Regions from separate parts of the Undibacterium sp. SXout20W genome, predicted to be linked through region 1. Evidence: predicted binding sites of a transcription regulator. Region 1 holds the regulator's gene; each other region holds the start of a gene.

Region 1 (5,596 bases):
TGCTCGGTGCATTTCCTCGTTTTACAGGCGCGCGTAGCCGTGGCGATATCGACACGGATTTACAAAAGGCGATGGAGTTGTTTCCTCGCTTGCGTGAACGTCGTGATCAGCTTGCTGGTACCTTGTCGGGTGGTGAACAGCAAATGCTGGCGATGGCACGTGCGGTCATGTTAAATCCGGAAGTGATTTTGCTCGATGAGCCGTCAATGGGATTGGCGCCGATTCTGGTGGATGAAGTGTTCCGGATTATTCAGCGTCTCAAACAAGAAGGCATGACGATGTTGCTGGTCGAGCAGTTTGCCGCTGCCGCGTTGGCGGTTGCTGATTACGGTTATGTGCTGGAGAATGGGCGGATTTCAGTTCATGGACCGGCGGCGAGTTTGCAGAATGATCCGGCAGTGAAGGCGGCGTATCTGGGAGGAAATGCGCAGCATTGATGTTCTGGCATCTTGCGGTAGCGTTCCCGCTTGTTGGCGGCGGGAATGGAACAATCGTTCCTTCTTTAGTTTATGTCGCTACGTCGTCGTGTCACTGAAGGTAAGGGTTAGCGCAACCGCTAACCCGATGACTGATTTGGTATTAACGACCAATGTCAATTCATACAGGCATGATGCTATAACTCAATGACCCGTTTACCCGCTCAACCGCTCAACCGCTTATCTGCTTATCCGATTAACGAGCGCAATGGGTGGGCGTATGCTGGCCATACGGGTGAGAAGAAGTCCAATACCATCTCGCGCGTGACGTCCGATAAATTGGCTGGAGACCACTGCGGTTGATTGTCTTTGTCGACGACCAAAGCACGTACACCTTCTAAAACCTCACCATGTTTGAAACAGTGGCGCACCATCGTTCTTTCCATGCGAAGGCAATCTGAGACCGACATGCTAGCGCTGCGCCGCAGTTGTTCCAAAGTGACACTGATGAGTAAAGGCGAGGGTTTAGCCATCGTTGCCAGAGTGGTCTGAGCAAAGGCGCTATCGCTCTCTTCGAGCCTTTGAGTGATGTCCTTAGCGCTATCGCCAAAAAATAGTGTATCAATCTCGGCACGCTGTGTAGCAAGTTTGCTATGCGAAGGCTCAACCTGTGCTGCATAAGGACATGCAAATTCGTGAATTGCTTTACGCAGATCTGCCGCTTCGTTATTACCTAGGAAGTCTATCAGGGCAGGGATTTCAGATGTTGGAATAAACACATCCGCCAGACCCGCATAGAGTGCATCGGCAGCACCGATGATGTCGCCTGTTAAGCCTAAATAGGTGCCGATTTGTCCTGGTGTATGAGACAAAAAGTAGCCGCCACCCACATCTGGAAATAAACCAATATTGACTTCAGGCATTGCCATTTTAGTGCGCTCGGTAACGATTCGTAATGAACAATCAGGCCCAGCTTGTGCGATGCCCATGCCACCCCCCATAACAACCCCATTCATCAGGGAAATATACGGTTTTGGATAAAAATGAATTAAATGATTAAGTGCATATTCTTCAGTAAAAAAATCTTCCAACAGCGCACTATCACCTTTTGGTGTCGCAGTGCCAACATCATAAAAAAATCGGATGTCACCACCTGCACAAAATGCTTTTTCGCTACTGCTGTGAACGAACACAGCGCGAACATCGTCATCGTCACGCCATAGTAGCAAGCTGGCAGTGATGGCACGTACCATATCGAGTGATAAAGAGTTGAGTGCTTTGGGGCGGTCGAGTGTGATGAAGCCAATATGATTTTTAACTGAGGTGACGACGAATTCGCTCATAGGAGTACCAATAAAATGATCGTGTTGAAGCATCTATTTTATGCTTCACTTGAGTTGTCGTCACGACTTTTAGAAATGCAAAGTTTTGATCCTGAAACAAATAAAAAAGGACGCTATAGAGCGTCCTTGTTTTAGTGTTCCTGATAAATCAGGAGGTGGCAATTATGCCGAAGCCGGATCTGGCATGTGTTTGATGGCATCGTGGTGGTGTTCCTGGATTTTGTCTTTGTGTTTAATCACTTGACGATCCAGTTTGTCTACCAGTGCATCGATAGCTGCATATAAATCATGTGCCAGACTTTCAACATGAATATCTTTTCCGCTAATGTGCAGATTAATATCGGCTTTGTGACGTTTCTCTTTCTCCCGGAGCTTGTCTACCGTCAAGATGACGGCAATATCAATGACCTGATCGAAGTGACGCCGGACTCGTTCCAGCTTGGTATGTACGTATTCGCGAATTGCAGGAGTTACTTCGACGTGATGTCCACTGATGGTGAGATTCATACTGTGCTCCTATGGTAATGTTGCTTGCTATAACGATAAGCTCGTTTCATTAGAAATGTTTTGAGCTAAATCATATATAGCAATTTAAACCGTAAATACAAGGACGATGTTACAAAGATTTACGCATACTCACTGGTGGGATTTTCAGGGCTTCGCGGTATTTGGCGACGGTACGTCGTGCAATTACCATGCCTTGTTCACCCAGCATGTCTGCGATTTTACTGTCAGAGAGTGGGCTTTTCTGGTCTTCTGCTCCTATCAACTGCTTGATGAGTGCTCGTATCGCGGTGGACGATGCTTCCCCCCCGGTTTCCGTCGCGACATGGCTGCCGAAAAAATACTTTAACTCAAACATGCCATGTGGGGTCAACATGTATTTTTGGGTCGTAACACGAGAAATGGTGCTCTCGTGTAATCCTAGTGTATCAGCTATTTCGCGCAAAACAAGGGGGCGCATCGCGACAGCACCATGCGTAAAAAAATTACGCTGTCTTTCTACTATCGCTTGTGCAACGCGCAAAATTGTCTCAAAGCGTTGCCGCATGTTTTTGATTAACCAGCGTGCTTCCTGTAACTGCGAACTAAGCCCACTTTCGCCACGATGTTGCCGCATCAGATTCGCATACATACTGCTGACACGTAGTTTAGGCATGACATCCTGATTGAGCACTACTTGCCAACCGTCAGCCGTTTTTTTAACGATGACGTCAGGCACAACATAATCAGAACTGGTTTTCGCAAAGTCGCTACCTGGCCGTGGTTTACATGTTCGTATAACAATTTGTGCTTCGCGCAAATCTTCGTCATCACAGTCAAAAATTTTCTTTAATTTCGTGAAGTCGCGTTGCGCAAATAAATTTAATTGATTTTCAACAATATTCAATGCGAGACGGCGGGTCACAAACGGAATATGTGGCAAACGCTTGATCTGCAATGCCAGACATTCTGATGGGCTTCTGGCGCCGACACCGGCCGGATCAAAACTCTGTAGCATCGACAGCGCGAACTGTAATTCTTCAAGTTCAACGCTCAGATCGATGGGCAGACCAGCATGAATTTCTTCTAAAGTTTCCGTCATATAACCATCATCATTAAGCGCATCGATGATTAATTCCACCAGAGCCAGGTCACGCGGTTCGCGCAAACTTAGCCGCATCTGTTCGAGTAAATGCTCGCGCAGGCCGATGTGGGCAGCCTCTAACTGCCGATGTCCGTCATCATCTTCGGCATTGTATTGGCCATTGGGCGCCTCGTTGAAGCTCCATTCCTCTTCGTTGGCGCTGACACTGTCATTGACGGTAAATTCGTTGTCTGACGGTGATTCTGCTCCATTGTTGAGATTATCCTGGCCATTTGATACTTCCATGCCAGCATCAGGCGTTGAGCTGGCGCTATTGATTGCGCCGTCAGCCAAAAGGCGAACTGCATTATCCATCGGGTCGTCCACACGCTCTAATAACGGATTTTCAATCAATAAGCTTTCCAGCTCCTGATGTAATTCCAGAGTCGACAATTGCAACAGCCGTATCGATTGTTGTAATTGTGGCGTGAGCGCCAAATGTTGGGAGGTGCGTAGCTGGAGACTTTGCTTCATGATATTTTCCGTCACATGCGGAAATGCTCTCCAAGGTAAACCCGGCGCACTGATTCATTTTCAATGATTTCTTCTGGTTTTCCGCTTGCTAAAACGGCACCTTGATTGATGATGTAGGCATGATCACAAATACCCAGGGTTTCACGCACATTGTGATCCGTAATCAAGACGCCAATACCACGTTCTTTGAGGAAGCGAACAATCCGTTGAATTTCAATCACGGCGATCGGATCGACACCGGCAAATGGTTCATCTAATAAAACAAAACGTGGATTAGTTGCTAGCGCCCTGGCGATTTCAACACGGCGCCGTTCACCACCAGATAAAGATAAGGCCTGGCTTTCACGAATTTTTTCAATTTGTAAATCGGCGAGTAACGCATCGAGCCGACGTTGAATTTCGTCGCTAGATAAATACTTTTTGTTATTATCTTTTTGTAGCTCTAAAACTGCCCGAATATTTTCTTCGACGGTTAGTTTTCTAAATACAGAGGCTTCCTGGGGGAGATAAGATAAGCCCAGTACAGCGCGCTCATGGATCGCTAAACCAGACATTGGCGTACCGTCAATACTGATACGTCCATCATCAGATGCAACAAGGCCAACGATCATATAAAACGAGGTCGTTTTTCCAGCGCCATTGGGGCCGAGCAAACCAACCACCTCGCCACTTTTGACCGACAGAGAGACATCTCTGACAACCTGCCGCGCACCGTAGCGTTTCTTAAGGCCTTTAACCACTAGCGTGCTAATATTTTGAGAGTTATTGGTTTGCATCTTAGTTTGCTTAAGTCGCTTTTATTTATCGGTTTTGGGTTGGATGGTTAAGCGAATTCTGCCACCACCAGAGACGGCGGCACCATTGCTTGCGTTAGTGCCGACAAAAATATCATTTTTACTGTCATACGAGAGGTATTCGCCCTCTTGTTCGTCAGTCACTTTTTTACCGTCGAGATAGCGAACTTTAGCGTTACCAATGAATTTTACAAATTCTGTTTTTTCGTCATATTCGGCGCGTTCAGCTTCGCCCTCTACCCAAAGATTCGAGCCGCCGTCCCGTTTTTGACGAAAAGTGACTTTGGTGCCGGGCTTATTGAAGAACTTCACATGTTGGAATTCATCTGGTGTTTTGCTCGCAATTGCCCGTTCTGCTCTGACGGTGAGTGTTCCCTTGGTAATCAGGACATCGCCAGTGGCCGTTGTGATGTTCGATTTTCCATCGCTGGTCAAATGTTCTGCTTCAATAACCATTTCTTTCTGGCTATCTGCTTTTTCTGCGTACGCAGGCAAAACGAACGATGAGCCCAGGCCCACAAACAGGATGGAGCTCACAATTTGAAGTGATGAATTGAGAGTCAGGCGCATGATGTACTTTCTAAATTTTTGTCTGGTCAGGTAAGTTGTCAACTACCACGTTTTTTTAAACGTGCACGTACTTTGCTCAGTAACTCCAAGTGCTGGGTGGAATTGTTGGCGACCATACCTACCGCATGAGCTTCTATACCTTCGGTAAATAAAGTGACTTGATGATCTGAGGTGATGAGGTCATCATCCGGTGTAAGCGTCAGATAATCCGTTTCCAGTCGCATTGCATGGGAATTTTCACCGTCCGGACGTTCAACTAGTACGTTGTCATATAAACGCACGACATCGTGTTCACGCTTGGGATGTACGGTGTCAGATTTTTGATCAACAATGGCCCGTCCGGCAATGATAGTTACTGGCGGACGCATGTCA
Region 2 (5,596 bases), on a different contig from region 1:
ACAAAAAGTGCAGAAATTCACGGTTTTTTGGTCGATAAAGTCCTGGAAATAATGAAGCGAGCAGGGGAAACGCCTAGTCTGAGCAGCACATCCCTGGCGCGAGGTCTGAATGCAACACTGAGTGCAGAAAATACTTGTGTATTTGGTCTTCGGCGAACACCCGAGCGAGAAAATTTGTATAAGTGGGTGGGGCCTCTGACGACGGACACCTGGATTCTTTATGCACGAAAAGAGGGTCAGCGGGTATTAAAACGCTTCGATGATGCAAAACCTTTCGCTATTGGTTCTTACCGCAATGCCGCAACCGGCCTGCAGTTAGCCGAACAAGGCTATCACATCGTCTTTGCGGGTGAAGACGAAGAAAACCCTCGCTTACTGATCAACAAACGCTTGGATTATTGGATTGTTTCCGAACTGCACGGTATGTATATCGCCGAACAACAAGGTTTTGGCAAACAAATCGTACCCGCCATCAAATATAAAAATATTGAACTCAATATGCTTTGTAATCTCCATATGGATCAACAAAGAATCGACTTATTCAATAAAATCAACAAGATTCTGGATAATGATGGCACCATGGACAAAATTTTACGCAAAAACGGACTTAAATAATGGCACGCACAACGAAAGCGAGCAATGCAGTTCAACGCCTGAAAGAACGTAGCACACAAGGTATTTATTCGATGGTGACTATGGCTGATGGTCGTTTTTACCTGACCTTAAGTACGGCAGGTGGCGCGCCGATGCCAGTACACGAGCCTTTAGAAATTGATGCTTTTGTCAGTTTGGTCAATGGACTCGAGAAACAAGCACCCAAAAAAGCCAGCAAACTTGACGTTGCTTTTGAACAAAAACTGCAACGATCACGACAACAAGAAAATTAACCCTTTGAACAAGGATCACTGCTATATGAAATCTCGTTTACTCGCCGCCCTGCTGAGCTTATTCACTATGTTATCCACAGATTATAGTGTGGCACAGACGGCCAATGAAAACACAACTTTTGGCGAGAACTTACAAAAAATCGATATCAAAGTCGGTACTGGCAGAGAAGCCAAACTTGGTGATATCGCCGTCGTCCAATACACAGGATGGCTCTATGACCCGTTGCAAAACAAAGAGCACGGTACCAAGTTTGACTCTTCGACTGGCGGCGATCCCTTCAGCTTTCCAATCGGCATCGGCAAAGTGATTAAAGGCTGGGATAAAGGCGTCGTCGGAATGAAAGTCGGCGGAAAACGCACCTTAATCATACCGCCATCGTTGGCTTATGGTGCGCGGGGGGCTGGCAATATCATTCCTGGTAATGCAACCTTGATTTTTGATGTTGAATTAGTCGACGTAAAATAACGACTACATTAATGACTACATTTGAGCATGTGCAGGATAAAAATGCCAACTACGCGCAGAAAATTCTCAACAACCAACGTGCGAGCGAGAGTGGCGAATGCGAAGATTCAAAACCAGTTGGCATGCTCAACGGTTCTTATCAATCTTTAGCGTTACCTCTTATTTTTTCAGGTATGGTAGTCATTTACAAAGTGCAAAAAATTTTCGTTAGATGATGTGCAGTCGTTTTGCATGTTGGTCATAAGTTATTCGCTCAGCATCCGCCATAGCGTAAATTTCTTCTGTATCTTGCTCCTTTTCGATCGCAATTTAGATTCAGCAATTTGTTTAAAATTAACTTAACAGTGCCATCTGGCGATAGGTGCTAATCTACCTTAATCAGGAGCGGCCAAACCTCAATGGCAAGTCATTTACGAATTCGCCATAAAAAGACAAAAGCTTGAAAACCTGAGCAAGAGCAACGATCCTTTATTCCAAAACGATCATCAAGTAGATCGCTGTCGGCATCGCACATCAATTCATCAAGGCTTATCAATCTAGGTATGGCGGTGTCGGTAAAATTGACAGTTACGGTCTAGATGTTACGACGTTGTTATCTAACTTGTTGATATGCAACGAAAAGTTTAACATGGCTCGTTATTTGCTACTAGCTTACGTATCTACAAATCAAATGGAAAATCCATGAAAAACGTCATCTCTAAATTTTTGTCCGTTGCTGTAGTAGCACTGACAACTCTTGGTACTGCGAACGCCAATGTTGTTTATACGAACACCCCAAATGGGAGCTCTATTGGTAATATCTCTGGCGGAAATGGCGGCAACACCACGACCTACGGCGAGATTTTTACGGCACCGAGCGCCGCTACATCTTTGGATAGTATTAGCTTTTGGTTGCAAGGTACGGGTACCAATTATTACTATGGTGTCGCAACTTGGACAGGAGGCGGCGCAGGTTCCGCATTGTTCACATCCGCCGCCGTTTCTGGGGCCTACAGCTCATTTACTGAGGTTACCGTTGCCACAGGTGGTCTGAATTTAGTTGCAGGTCAAAAGTATGTGGCTTACCTCAGCTCTGCTGGATTGGCCGGTACTGGCTATGACACTGTTGAGCGTGGCACCAAGTCTTCAATCGACGGCGGCATGGCATGGGATAATTCAGGTGGCAAAAGCCCGAACAACAATGCAAACTGGAACGGAAACCACGGCACCTCATATGTAATGGCTGATGTATTGACCTTCAGCAGTTCCCAAAATGTCCCCGAGCCAGAGTCTATGGCTCTAGTTGGATTGGGATTGCTCGGCCTTTGTTTGAGTCGTCGCAAAGCGAAGCAAGCCTAAAACGGTTTGCCAAGAAAATAACGGGGGCTTAGGCCTCCGTTTTTACGTGGATTATCACTCCTAAGGATAAGCGCCAGGCCGCTCAACACGGGCACAACAATCTCAATTTGAGGTCAGTGCAAGGAATTGTTGATGAATTAAACATACCTTCTAGTTTAAGCCCAAGAGATTATAAACTAAGCAAGTAGCAATATGTATCAGCTTCTGATACTACACAATACATGAAACAGTGAAAGTTACCGTGGACATAGTCGAACCTACCCGCTTAAAAGGCCACTTGAGTGACGTTGTTGAACAAGTCAAAATAAGCTAAACCGACTTCGGATTTTGGCCATTTTTATATCCTTATAGGCACAAACATTCGCAGATTTGTTTTCTGTTTGATCCAGATGCACTGATCTATACCTCAGCTTATTACTAAGGCAATCCGCGTGCTTTCATGTTGTTGCCAAAAATATGCTTGTTCGGTAGCATGGCAAATCGACGAGAATCATGAAAAATTGCTTACATACCTAATGAAATTTCGATCTATTCAACAATGCCGTTCGAGTCGCTGTCGCGGTCTAAAGTTAATCAATCGATCACCAAACTCAGTTATTCAAGTCAATTTATTCAATATCTTCGATACGAATACACTCAAAATTATAGACTGAATAAAAAAAACAACAGGTCACGATCACTAATGCGAAGGTGCCAAAGAAGAAAAGTGGTTGTATTCCGGCAGGGAAAATGTATTCATACCAACCAACAAACCCGGATAACACCAAGGTTGCGAAAGCAAAATTCATTAACTTTCGCGACTGTCGCAAGCTTGCAGCTGAGATTAACAACATAACAAAAAGAGATAGCGCGAAATTGACGATTCCAGACATGTCCCCACCTAATTATTAGTAGAATAAATAACAAATTAGCATAAAAATTTGAATTACTAATAGCTAATTTATAATAAATAGATGCTTTGACATTTTTTGTAAAATTAAACACTGTGGTGAATAAGAATCACGCTACTTAGGTTGGAAAACTGAGGTAAAACCGCAGACGTCGATAATTCGGCTAATTCAATCAATGTTCTATAAAATAGCCAACTTGCGTCTCGACTATTTATTTAGACCGATTTGAAGCGCTATGAATCATATCGACCAACTTCTGTGATACCTGCCCCTCGATAAAATGCAGTGTCAACCACCGAGCAATTCAATCTAAATTCAATCGATTTACTAGCCCCTGACACCAATCAATATAATGAAAATCAAGCTCGCCCTGATCGTCGCATTGCACTTTTTTGCCCTCCCATGCTTCGCTGCGGATCAAACGACGTCAACCGCACCGACGAATGTACAAACGAATGTACAAACGAATGTACAAACGAATATACAAACGAAAGTACAACCAACACAATCAGTGATTGTTGTCGAACCAGGCGACAACACGACAAAAAACCAAGGCGTTCAGATTGATTTACCCAAAATGCCCGAAGAAAAGAAAAATCCTCATGCAAATGATCCCATACGAACCTGGTCAGGTGACGTTCCAGTCACCGGGCTCGTCTACATCTTAATTGCCTCGATGCCAGTGTTGGCGTCGCTCTATTTTGCTTATCAATTATATTTGTTTATTCAAGCCCGCCGCCGGCGTTTAACAATACGGCACCAACGAGAAAGATAACCCCTTTTTGCTGAGTCTGTTTCGACATACAAAAAAACCATAGTTAAAAATCAAATAAGCTTTTTCATTAAATATTCATCAAGCTGTCACTTGCTTGTCACCTCCGCGCCCTAAAGTCACTGCTACCGCTAAGTAAAAATAAGCGCAAGTAATCTTCATTCAGGACCTGCTATATAAATTCTATTTATGCACGTCTTGGATTCAGAAGTTTTTTGCGGAAATTACTCACTATCGCCGGAGACTAGTATGTCAAGCAAAGCATTGATCGACAGCGCCGTATTTAATTCCACAACTTCAGGCCGTAAAGGACTTGCCGATAAGCTATTCGCTCATTGGTTCAGCCGCTTGGTGTACGCGCAGATCTGGGAAGACCCGCAATCAGACCTTGATGCACTACAACTAAAGCCAGGCGCGAATATCCTGACGATTTCTTCTGGTGGCTGCAATGCACTCGCCTATTTATCTGCAAATCCTGCTGCTGTTCACGCTGTGGATCTCAATGCAGCGCATTTAGCTATGCTCAATATGAAGCAAATGGCGATCAAACATTTGCCTGATTACGAAGCAGTTCTGGCCTACCTTGGTGATGCCAATCATAGTGACAATATCAAACGATACAAACGCCATATTCGAGACAATTTATCCAACGACGCGAATAATTTCTGGGAAAGCCGGTCAATTTCAGGCCAACCACGTTATCACTACTTTGCAAAGCAAGCATACCAACACGGATTATTAGGAAATTTCATTGGCTTTGCTCATCACTTTGTCCGTTTCATGGGCGGCAACTTAAGTAAAATGCTCGAAGCACGGAATATCGATGAACAACGTGAGTTATTCAATCAATACGTTGCACCAGCCTTTGAAACAACACTATTTAAATTAATGGCGCAACAACCTCTGGCGCTTTATAGCCTGGGCATACCACCATCGCAATTTGACGCGCTCAAAGAAGATGCAAAAAATGGTTTGCATTTGCTGTTCAAAGAAAGAATGCGCCACCTTTGCTGCGATTTCCCTTTAGAAGAAAACTGCTTTGCCCAACAAGCATTAGGACGTCGCTACGACGTGAGCAAACAAAAAGCGTTACCGCTATATCTTCAAGAACATCATTTCAATACCCTGCGCGACAACATTGACCGCTTGCATCCACATCACACAACATTGACAAACTTTTTGCAACAGCAACCGCGCAATTCCATGGATGCCTATCTGTTTTTGGATGCACAGGATTGGATGG
Region 3 (5,596 bases), on a different contig from region 1:
ACCATGAATGAGAAAATGTTTCACCAAAATGCAGACCAATATTTTGTGTGAACGTTAGAAAGCGCCAGAGAGAAGCCGTATCGGTTCCTGCCAATAAGGAGGGAAAAATAAAATAGAGCGCTAGTACGACGTAATAATTGGGCAAGGTCCGCAGCAATCGTCTCGCAAAAAAAGTCTTCAGAGAAAATCGGGCGCCACGCGCGTAGGACGACAAGACTTGATTGCCGATCAAATAGCCGCTCAGCACAAAAAACAGATCCACCCCCATCCAGCCAATATCGGTCAAAAATCCAAATGTCGATTTGTGACTCACTACGACGCCATAATGCGACATCAATACCAGTAAAATCGCGCAGGTGCGCAGCGTATCCAGACCATAGATACGCTGGGTTTGTTGGGGGTTGTTCATTGTTGTGAATGACAAAGAGTTCAAGGAGTTCAAGGAGTTCAAGGAGCTGAGTGCATTATCAGACATTCCAGACATTTTCAAACCAGGCAAGGGTATGTGACAGTGCGACTGAATTGCCGGGGATGAAGGCGTGACTAGCGTTAATTTCAACGGTCAAAGCGAAGTCTGGAGAGAGTAGTTCATCGACCGCAATCATACCGTCATGTTGTAGTTTACAACCTTCAAATAAGCCAAGCACGCCGAGCCATGGCCACACGCCATAAATACATGCGGTTGGGATGGATGGGATAGAAATTGTCGACATCAGACGATCATCTGTCGCTATCAGCCCGCAGTCACCAGTCAAGGCTTTGTAGATGTTCCAATTTTTAAATCTACGCGAAAGCCGGTTTGACCTGATTGGAGAAGCGAGCAAAACTAAACGGCTTGGAAAAATCATAGCGTTTTCATGTTCTTGAAGTACGAGACGCAAAAGGATACCTCCAAACGAGTAGCCAATTGCGCAATACTTACCTTGACTAGCGATGCCAAGTAAAAAGGCGGTTAATTGACTTTTGATGTCTGCTAGCGATTGCTTAGAAGTTGAATAATCAAAGAAGTGCACCGCATATCCACGAGCGGTAAAAAAATTCTTTAATGTACGTCGCATGTAACGCTTGCCGCCCATGCCATCAACGAAAACGATCTGCTTCGTCATTTTTGCGCCCTTTTTAATAGGTAAAGCGATCGCTCTTTGTAGGTACAAGCCGAGGGTAGTACGGCGAAACCTTACTTTAGTTTAGTTCCGCAACAGCCAGGAGATAGTTGCTTGAAGAAAAATTAAATTTTATTCGCCATCAAACCACAGAAGTGTAAAAAATAACTATTCGCCCTAAGAATCGGATCACATTTTTCAAACTCTTTTGAAATACGCTGAAGTACAGTCAATTTCTTACACAAATATTACCCAATTGAAAGACTGAATTATGATGGGTACTTTTCTAAAAAATAGACCTATTTTTTGGTCGCATTTTTTTGTTTTCAGAACTCATCAGAAGATTTTGGCCTAAACGCTCAAAGAAAGCCCGTAGACACTGTTAATTGTCAAAAATATTTACACTTTGAATAATTTCTATTTTATTTTAACTATAAGTCTTTGTTTATTATAAATATTAACAATAAGGCATGATTTTTGCTGTTGATCTAAAAGTACTGCATTTCGCAGTTATTTCCGACAACTTGAGCGAAAGTGAATCATGAAAATAAAATTGAAATCCCTTATTTTTTTATGCGCGAGCGTATTTTTTCAGGCAGCTAATGCCGATCAGATTTTTTCCTATACCGAAGGATTTACTAATCCCAATGACTCACAAAGTACATTTGTCTTATCTGGTACTTTCAGCGAATCAAGTGCAGGTGTACTGACGAATTTATCGTCAAGTATTTTAGCAAATGGCAATTTTTCGGCAAATCTGACCGTTGATTCAATTTCAGCCTCAAAATTCGTTAGTTTGCCTAATGCAACACAACATGGCCTGCCTCTACAGATCAATGGATTTTTTATCGGGCCAGCTGGAAATAGAAATAGCATTACGTCATGCGGTCAGGTCTTTCTGAATGGCAGCGGATGTGCAGATTGGCAGACTTGGGACTCCACGGTCCGTTCACAAGGACTCACTGATATTCGTACTTTAGGCGCAGGCATCGGTGGCGCACAGCTTTCAAACGATAGCTTTTCACAGACGAGTGCCTTGCAATTATCAGAAGTGCCTGAGCCAAATATCATGCTTTTATTTTTCGCAGGTCTCGCACTGTTATCATTTCGTCGCCAAAACAAACAGCAATAAATTATCTAGCGCTATGCCATCGACAGAACCAGCCCGCGCGGCTGGTTTATTTGGTTCTACGAACCACGTTTGTACTGAATTTTTCTTTCGAATTGCTTGTCCAGTGCAGTCCTATGACTATTCTGGTGTCGACATGTAGCAAGAATTAACAGTCCGATTTCGGCTCAATTTCGCAGTCGAGGGTGCGGATAAAAACTTGGACTAATTGGTCAATATTTTGTGCGCGTCAACACTATCGCGATATTACAAAAATTAAGATCTCATTTGTACTCGGATTGAGAGGCAAAAATGCCCAAGCCTGATGATCTAGGTTTGGGCATTTTCTTGAACGTTTTTAGCTTTCTACTTAATTGTCGGGAACATTTATTTTTAGGATCAGAGCTGTGTCAAACTTTTTTTGTTTGTGTCAGACTTTTTTATTTATCCACAACAGTCACATCAAACAAACTTCACCTTATTCCACCGTCACACTTTTCGCCAAATTACGTGGTTTATCCACGTCTGTGCCGCGGGCTAGTGCGGTGTGGTAGGCGAGTAATTGTAGTGTGACGACGTGCAGGATGGCGGAGAGTTGGCCGTAGTGTTCCGGCAGACGGATTACATGTACGCCTTCGCTGGAGGTTATGTGAGAATCAGCGTCGGCGAAGACGAATAATTCACCGCCACGGGCGCGGACTTCTTGCATGTTGGATTTGAGTTTTTCAATCAAGGCGTCGTTCGGGGCGACCGTGACGACGGGCATCTCTTTGGTGACCAGGGCTAGCGGGCCGTGTTTTAATTCGCCCGCTGGATAAGCTTCCGCATGGATGTAAGAAATTTCTTTGAGTTTTAATGCACCTTCGAGGGCGATTGGATAATGCAAACCCCGGCCGAGGAATAAGGCATTTTCTTTGTTGGCGAATTCATCCGCCCACGCAATAATTTGTGGTTCTAGCGCCAGCACGGCACTGATCGCGACGGGCAAATGGCGCATCGATTTAATATGGGTCGCTTCTTCTTCGTCAGACAAACGGCCTTTGCTTTGTGCCAGTGCCAGGGTGAGCAAAAACAAGGCCGCCAATTGCGTCGTGAATGCTTTGGTAGAGGCAACGCCAACCTCAACGCCAGCACGTGTGATGTATGCCAATGCACATTCGCGAACCATCGCGCTTGTCGACACGTTACAGATGGTGAGCGTGTGATGCATACCAAGGCTACGTGCGTGTTTGAGTGCGGCGAGCGTATCGGCGGTCTCGCCACTTTGCGAAATGGTGACTACCAGACTATTTGGATTTGGTACGCTGTCGCGGTAGCGGTATTCGCTGGCGATTTCTACGCTGACTGGAATTTTAGCGATGGATTCTATCCAGTATTTAGCGGTCAGACCGGCATAATAGCTAGTACCGCACGCCAGGATCAGTACTGAATCGATTTGTTTAAAAATACCGTATGCATTATCACCAAATAGCTCGGGCATGATGCCGGTGACGCCTTCAAGCGTATCGCTGATTGCACGCGGCTGTTCGAAAATTTCTTTTTGCATGTAATGGCGATATGGCCCTAACTCTGCCGCGCCACTGTGAGCGTGAACGGTGCGGACTTCGCGGTCTACGGATTTGCCGTTAACATCGACGATCCAGACACGTTGCAATTGCAAATCAACGACGTCACCTTCTTCAAGGTAAGTGATCTGGTCAGTCACACCGGCCAGGGCCATTGCGTCAGAAGCGAGGAAATTTTCACCTTTTCCAATACCAACGATCAATGGTGATCCGTGACGAGCACCCACCACGCGGTGTGGTTCATCGCGGCAAAATACGGCGATGGCATAGGCGCCAGTCAAACGTTTGACAGCGAGTTTGACGGTTTCAAACAGATCGCCTTGGTACATATGGTCGACCAGGTGGGCAATCACTTCCGTGTCGGTTTGACTTTCAAAGACATAGCCGAGTGCAGTTAATTCTGCGCGTAATTCTTCATGGTTTTCAATAATGCCGTTATGAACCAAGGCAATTCGATCACGTGAAAAATGCGGATGTGCATTGGCGGAAGAAGGCACACCATGGGTAGCCCAGCGTGTGTGTGCAATACCAGTGAAGCCAGCCAAACCTGTTTGCTCAATTTGCGCTTGCAATTCTGCAACCCGCGACGTACTACGCGAGCGTTGTAATTGACCATTGACATGCAAAGCCACGCCACAAGAATCATAGCCGCGGTATTCGAGTCGCTTCAGACCTTCAAGCAAAATTGGGGTGATGTTACGTTGAGCAACTGCCGCGACGATACCGCACATGGTGACCTCACAAATAAAAATGGAATGTCGCCATGCTAATGGAGATTGATTGAAACTTTATTTCAAAATTTAACTTGATATGAAATCTTAACTTACGAAGATTGAAAATGAATGTTATATTCCATAATATCTTCTTTTATGGAATTTTATTTCATTTATTATGATACTTGATGAACTCGATAAAAGAATTTTGTTGCAAATACAACAAAATTCAGCCTTAACAAATCATGAATTAGCGGCGCGCGTGCACGCTTCACCGCCGACGTGCTTACGGCGTGTTAAACGTCTGGTCGATGAAGGCGTGATTTTGCGTCAGGTTGCGCTACTTGCACCTGAAAAATTAGGGCCAAGCCTGACAGCGATCGTAGAAATTACGCTCGATCATCAAACGACAGAAAAATTGCTTGAGTTTGAAAAGCTGGTAGCAGCTGAGGATGCTGTTCAGCAATGTTATCGGGTATCTCCGGGCCCAGATTTCGTTTTAATGATTCAGGTGGCAGATATGCCTGCCTATCACGCGCTTGCGCATCGCTTGTTCGCAACGCAAAGCAATATCCGAAACGTGCGGAGTTTTTTTTCGATCGTGCGAAGTAAATTTGAAACACGTATTGCTCTCTGAGCCAAGTATTACAGCGGTCGGATACCTTCGCGTAAAACTTCTTCTTTGTAATAGCGTTGAAAACCCTTCCAGACCAAGCCGTTGCGTACAACGCGATCAAAAATTTCTTGAAGCGCTTTCAAATCCTCCGAGCTCAGTGACTTTTTAGAAAAATACACGCCAGTTTCGCCCCACGGCAATTCGGTTAATTGTTCGTAGCGTAATTGATCGACAATATCTTCAACCCGTTGATCCGTCTGTGCTGTGCCAGCAAGAATGGAGGGCGCCATCAACACGTAGTCAACAGCCCCCCGTTTTAATAATCGTGCAACGGATAGCGGGTCGACATCGATGACCAGTCGCCCCTTTTTTTGCAACTCTAGCAAGAGCGCCTGATACTGTTCGCCGTAATCAAATCCTCGTACCACCGCGACTTTCGTTTTTGATTGTCCTAGCAAATCAGAAAAATTTTTAACGCTCTGGCGGGATGA

What was found. The regulator sigma-54, encoded in region 1, starts transcription at its own class of promoters, with help from an activator protein. The targets are predictions, from matches to a motif close to TGGCANGNAANCTGCTTT.
Region 2: a site for sigma-54 is predicted at 1,983-2,000, ahead of ACO0K1_RS11465 (PEP-CTERM sorting domain-containing protein). Genes of this name have one in related genera too.
Region 3: a site for sigma-54 is predicted at 1,570-1,587, ahead of ACO0K1_RS05820 (PEP-CTERM sorting domain-containing protein). Genes of this name have one in related genera too.

Annotation. Positions count from the first base shown of each region.
Region 1 covers NZ_JBMPPH010000002.1:50,756-56,351, forward strand. Annotated here, with positions in the region: gene ACO0K1_RS01895 (ABC transporter ATP-binding protein) at 1-437, shown strand, start outside; gene ACO0K1_RS01900 (enoyl-CoA hydratase/isomerase family protein) at 665-1,759, opposite strand; gene hpf (ribosome hibernation-promoting factor, HPF/YfiA family) at 1,922-2,266, opposite strand; gene ACO0K1_RS01910 (RNA polymerase factor sigma-54) at 2,376-3,860, opposite strand; gene lptB (LPS export ABC transporter ATP-binding protein) at 3,872-4,636, opposite strand; gene lptA (lipopolysaccharide transport periplasmic protein LptA) at 4,658-5,224, opposite strand; gene lptC (LPS export ABC transporter periplasmic protein LptC) at 5,263-5,596, opposite strand, start outside.
Region 2 covers NZ_JBMPPH010000019.1:33,254-38,849, forward strand. Annotated here, with positions in the region: gene ACO0K1_RS11445 (substrate-binding periplasmic protein) at 1-615, shown strand, start outside; gene ACO0K1_RS11450 (hypothetical protein) at 615-887, shown strand; gene ACO0K1_RS11455 (FKBP-type peptidyl-prolyl cis-trans isomerase) at 955-1,353, shown strand; gene ACO0K1_RS11460 (hypothetical protein) at 1,365-1,568, shown strand; gene ACO0K1_RS11465 (PEP-CTERM sorting domain-containing protein) at 2,035-2,691, shown strand; gene ACO0K1_RS11470 (hypothetical protein) at 3,300-3,563, opposite strand; gene ACO0K1_RS11475 (hypothetical protein) at 3,934-4,356, shown strand; gene ACO0K1_RS11480 (DUF3419 family protein) at 4,603-5,596, shown strand, end outside.
Region 3 covers NZ_JBMPPH010000007.1:14,267-19,862, forward strand. Annotated here, with positions in the region: gene ACO0K1_RS05810 (acyltransferase family protein) at 1-475, opposite strand, end outside; gene ACO0K1_RS05815 (esterase/lipase family protein) at 468-1,106, opposite strand; gene ACO0K1_RS05820 (PEP-CTERM sorting domain-containing protein) at 1,657-2,235, shown strand; gene glmS (glutamine--fructose-6-phosphate transaminase (isomerizing)) at 2,690-4,507, opposite strand; gene ACO0K1_RS05830 (Lrp/AsnC family transcriptional regulator) at 4,668-5,126, shown strand; gene ACO0K1_RS05835 (substrate-binding periplasmic protein) at 5,135-5,596, opposite strand, start outside.